Regions from separate parts of the Gilliamella sp. B14384G10 genome, predicted to be linked through region 2. Evidence: riboswitches for the same ligand, from Rfam matches in the RefSeq annotation. Region 2 holds a riboswitch; the other holds the start of a gene.
What was found. Region 2 has a riboswitch for thiamine pyrophosphate ahead of thiB (thiamine ABC transporter substrate binding subunit). Riboswitches for the same ligand answer to the same signal wherever they lie in the genome.

Region 1 (2,212 bases), on a different contig from region 2:
GTCACTGCCTGCTATTGTTAATGCAACTGTTGTCATGATTTGGTTTCCTATTTTGCCAGTTTTATTTTACTGATTAGGTCGGATGTCGCTTTGGCAAGATTAGCTTGTCCGCATATTGCCGACACAACGGCAATACCTTCAATGCCAGTTTGGATTACTTCGGTTAAATTATTCACGCCGATACCACCGATCGCCACGGCAGGGCATTGTTTCGCTTTAACCAGTTCTTTCAATTGATTAATGCCAGTCGCAGCTGCGGCATCCTTTTTGGTTGCGGTTGGATAGATAGGCCCTATGCCAAGATAATCGACTAAATGCCACGGAACATTCTCTAGTTGTGATTGATTTGAAACTGAAAGTCCTAACCATTTGTCTCTGCCAATTAAGCGTCGAGTAACGTCGACCGGTAGATCGCTTTGTCCTATATGCACACCATCGGCATCAATGGCTAAAGCAATATCAACATGGTCATTGATAAATAGCGGAACTTGGGTACTGCTTAACACTTCTTTGAGCGCTTGTGCGGCGTCATACCAATTTTTACCAGAGTATTCTTGTTCTGAACGTAGTTGCACTGCGGTAACACCATTCTCAACGGCAATTTTGGTAGTAGTGACCATGCCATCTATACCGCCACATAATAACGGATCCAGGACTAAATAGAGAGTTAAATCAAGTTGCTTTTTCATCAAACATCCTTATTTTTAGTTTTGATTGAATCGTGAAAGATGATCAATAACCGCAATGGCGAAACTACCTAACCCTTGCTGTTTATTAGCGAGCTGTCCTGCTTTTTTCATCATAAAACAAGCTGTTGCGGTAGCGGTTAAACGATCACTAGAGGTTGCAATAAATGCTGCTACCATCGCAGATAATGAACAGCCGGTGCCGGTTACTCTAGTTAAAGCGATATCGCCACCGACAATGCTATAAATTTGTTGACCATCTGTGACATAGTCTATCTCACCTGTTATTGCGACAATGGTTTGATATTTTTGTGCTAATAGTATTGCTGCATTTAATGCAGAATCGGTAGAATCAAGTCCATCAGGCCCTTTCGATGATGATTGTTGACCACTCAATGCGAGAATTTCAGAGGCATTTCCTCGAATAACACTCGGTCTAAAAGTTATCAATTGTTTGGCAATTTCAGTGCGATATTTAAGTGCCGCACCAACCGCTACAGGATCCAGTACCCATGGTGTCTGTGTTTGTTCAGCTTTTGCTGCAGCTAACAACATACTATTTGCGCTGTGCTCATCAATGGTACCAATATTAATTAATAAACTACTGGCAATAGTTACAAAGTCTTCAACTTCTTGTTTAGCAACGACCATTGCTGGTGAAGCTCCAATGGCTAATAAGACATTAGCGGTAAAATTCTGTACGACATCATTGGTAATGCAATGGACTAACGGTCGTTGTTGTTTAACTTGCTCAATAAAGGGAATGGCATCATTATTTTGAAATAACTGAATGGTAGACATATTCTTTCCTTATTTATTATTGATATTAAGGGAAGAATGTGTCAAAACGGATAATTAAGACGAAGACTTCCCTACGCTGGTATGAGCCAGATCAGGTTCAACGGGTAAAATCTCAGTTTTTTGTAGTAACAAAAAACACCCCGAGTCAAAAAACAATTAATAAAAACAGTTTTATTATGTACTGAGTTTATATTTTATACAAGCTATTGTAATAATCTTTCGATATCGCTAATAGATCGTCTATCTGGTAAGAAAATGATTAAGTGATCACCATCTTCGATCATTAAATCGGTATTAACAATAATCACATCTTCACCACGCACCACAGCACCAATAGTTGCCCCTGAAGGTAATTTTAGACTGTTAATATTTTTACCTACTAATTTAGAATTTTCAGTATCACCACGAACAATCACTTCGACAATTTCCGATTCACCCTGCCGTAGTGAGACAACTTTTACTACGCCATTTTGCCTTACATGACTAAGTAATTCTGAAATAGTGGCATGTTGTGGTGAAATGGCAATATCAATTACGCTATCGTTAATTAACTCTAAATAAGCTTGTCGTTGAATAAGTACGATGACTTTTTTTGCTCCCATCCTTTTGGCAAGCATTGATGACATAATATTCGATTCATCATCACTCGTCACTGCAACAAAAAGATCGGTAAGTTCGACTTGTTCTTGCGATAAGAGTTCTTGATCCGATGATTCACCATGTAA
Region 2 (2,212 bases):
GTGTTGGCGTGAATCGGTATAATATAAAATACGATCCGCGTGTAGCGTTTCATAACGGTATTTTGCACAGGCAATATCGGTTGTTGCATAAAGATAACCACCATCTCGTTTTTGGATGATAACACCCATTGGTTCGCCTTCTTTATTTTTATACTCATCTAAAAACACAACGATAGCGCCTTCACTTTCAACGGCTAATTTTTTCTGTTTAAGATCGGCAACAATGCCCGGAAGCATACTGTTATAGATACTTTCACCCATGGTATCTTCTAGTGAAAGTGTGACATTGAGTCGTTTATATGTGGCAATATTTTGCGTCATGGTAATATCAACCAGTTTTCGCCACATTTCACGGCAATACTCATCACCGCCTTGAAGCTTAACGACATAATTACGGGCTTTTTCAGCAAAGACTTCATCTTCGTCATAATGTTTTTTTGCTGCACGATAAAAAGATTCTAGATCCGATAGATCCATATCGTTGGCCTGTTCGTTTTGCATTTTTTCAAGGTAAGCGATTAACATACCAAATTGGGTTCCCCAATCACCAACGTGATTAGCTCGAATCACATTGTGGCCAAGAAAATTTAAGACTCTAACACTCGCATCACCAATAATCGTTGAGCGTAAATGACCAACATGCATCTCTTTTGCTACGTTTGGTGCTGAGTAATCAACCACAATAGTTTGTGGTTTAGCCGGTAAGGTGATATTCAATTTATCGCTACTTAATGCTACTTCGTTCTGCTCGGCAATCCAACTATTTTTTAAAAAGATATTAATAAAACCCGGTCCAGCAATTTCTACTTTATCGGCAATATCTTCAATATCCAGATGTTGTAATACTTTTTCTGCCAATGCGCGTGGTGGCATAGCCAATTTTTTAGCGGTAGCCATGATACCATTTGCTTGATAGTCACCAAATTGAACTTTGGCTGATTGCTTGATTAAAGCATCACAGTTTTTATCTGCACCAGCCATAATCATTGCTTGCGAAACTCGTTGCGTTAATAGTTGTTGAATGTTCACATTGTACCTAATCAATAATCATAAAATGAGGCATATAATACCGACAAACACAACAATTGTCACTGATTGCCTGTAATCTTACCTTGTTTTAATTTGTCTAAATTTGTATTTATCAACACATCGCCTGTTTACAATTCTATTTGCTATCACTAAACTACTCATCGTTCTCAACGGGGTGCCCTGAAGGGCTGAGAGTGTCAGAAAAACTGACATAACTCGTCGAACCTGAACTGGATAATGCCAGCGGAGGGATTTGAGTTATTATATCTGCTCAAACCTTTTGTCTTTTACACATTACTTTGGAGGCAAAATGTTTCGTAAAAACTTTTTACTATCTGTTATATTTTCATTTTTACTATTTAGTCATCTAGCTAATGCACAACAACCAACTCTAACCGTTTATAGTTACAATTCATTTATGTCACAGTGGGGGCCGGGTGAAACAATTAAAAAAGGCTTCGAAGCGCAATGTCATTGCCAACTTGATGTTGTCACATTGGGAGATGGCGTATCTGTTTTAAATCGCATTCGCCTCGAAGGCGACAAAACAAATGCTGATGTTATTTTAGGATTAGATAACAACCTATTAGCACAAGCCAAGCAAGCGGATATCTTAATTCCGCATCAAATTAGTAAACCCGATAATCTCAATACCGATTGGTGGGATGATAGTTTTATTCCTTATGATTTTGGCTATTTCGCTTTTATCTATAATCAAGATAAAATTAAAAATCCTCCTCATTCATTACATGAATTGATCGAAAACAAAGCTAATTGGAAAATCATTTATCAAGATCCAAGAACCAGTACTCCAGGATTAGGTTTTTTGTTTTGGATGAAAAAGGTCTATGGTGACGAGGTGGCAAATGCATGGCAACAAGTGGCTAAACATACGGTCACAGTAACCAAGGGTTGGAGTGAAGCTTATGGTATGTTCTTAAAAGATGAGGCTGATTTGGTATTAAGTTATAGCACATCGCCGATAGCACATATTATTAATGAAAATAATCATAGCTACGCAGCCGCGATTTTTGATGAAGGTCACTATCGCCAAGTCGAAGTGGCTGGCATCATTAAATATAGCCAAGAAGTCGATTTAGCTCGACAATTTTTACGTTACTTACTAACACCTGAGATACAACGGCAATTTGCTGAAAAAAATGTGATGTATCCAATTATTAAA

Region 1: another riboswitch for thiamine pyrophosphate. It lies ahead of thiM (hydroxyethylthiazole kinase); the one in region 2 lies ahead of thiB (thiamine ABC transporter substrate binding subunit).

Annotation. Positions count from the first base shown of each region.
Region 1 is NZ_JACFQA010000002.1:886,996-889,207, reverse strand. Features, by position in the region: gene thiD (bifunctional hydroxymethylpyrimidine kinase/phosphomethylpyrimidine kinase) at 1-36, opposite strand, end outside; gene thiE (thiamine phosphate synthase) at 48-689, opposite strand; gene thiM (hydroxyethylthiazole kinase) at 705-1,478, opposite strand; TPP riboswitch at 1,539-1,640, opposite strand; gene trkA (Trk system potassium transporter TrkA) at 1,691-2,212, opposite strand, start outside.
Region 2 is NZ_JACFQA010000001.1:301,639-303,850, reverse strand. Features, by position in the region: gene argS (arginine--tRNA ligase) at 1-1,029, opposite strand, end outside; TPP riboswitch at 1,191-1,299, shown strand; gene thiB (thiamine ABC transporter substrate binding subunit) at 1,340-2,212, shown strand, end outside.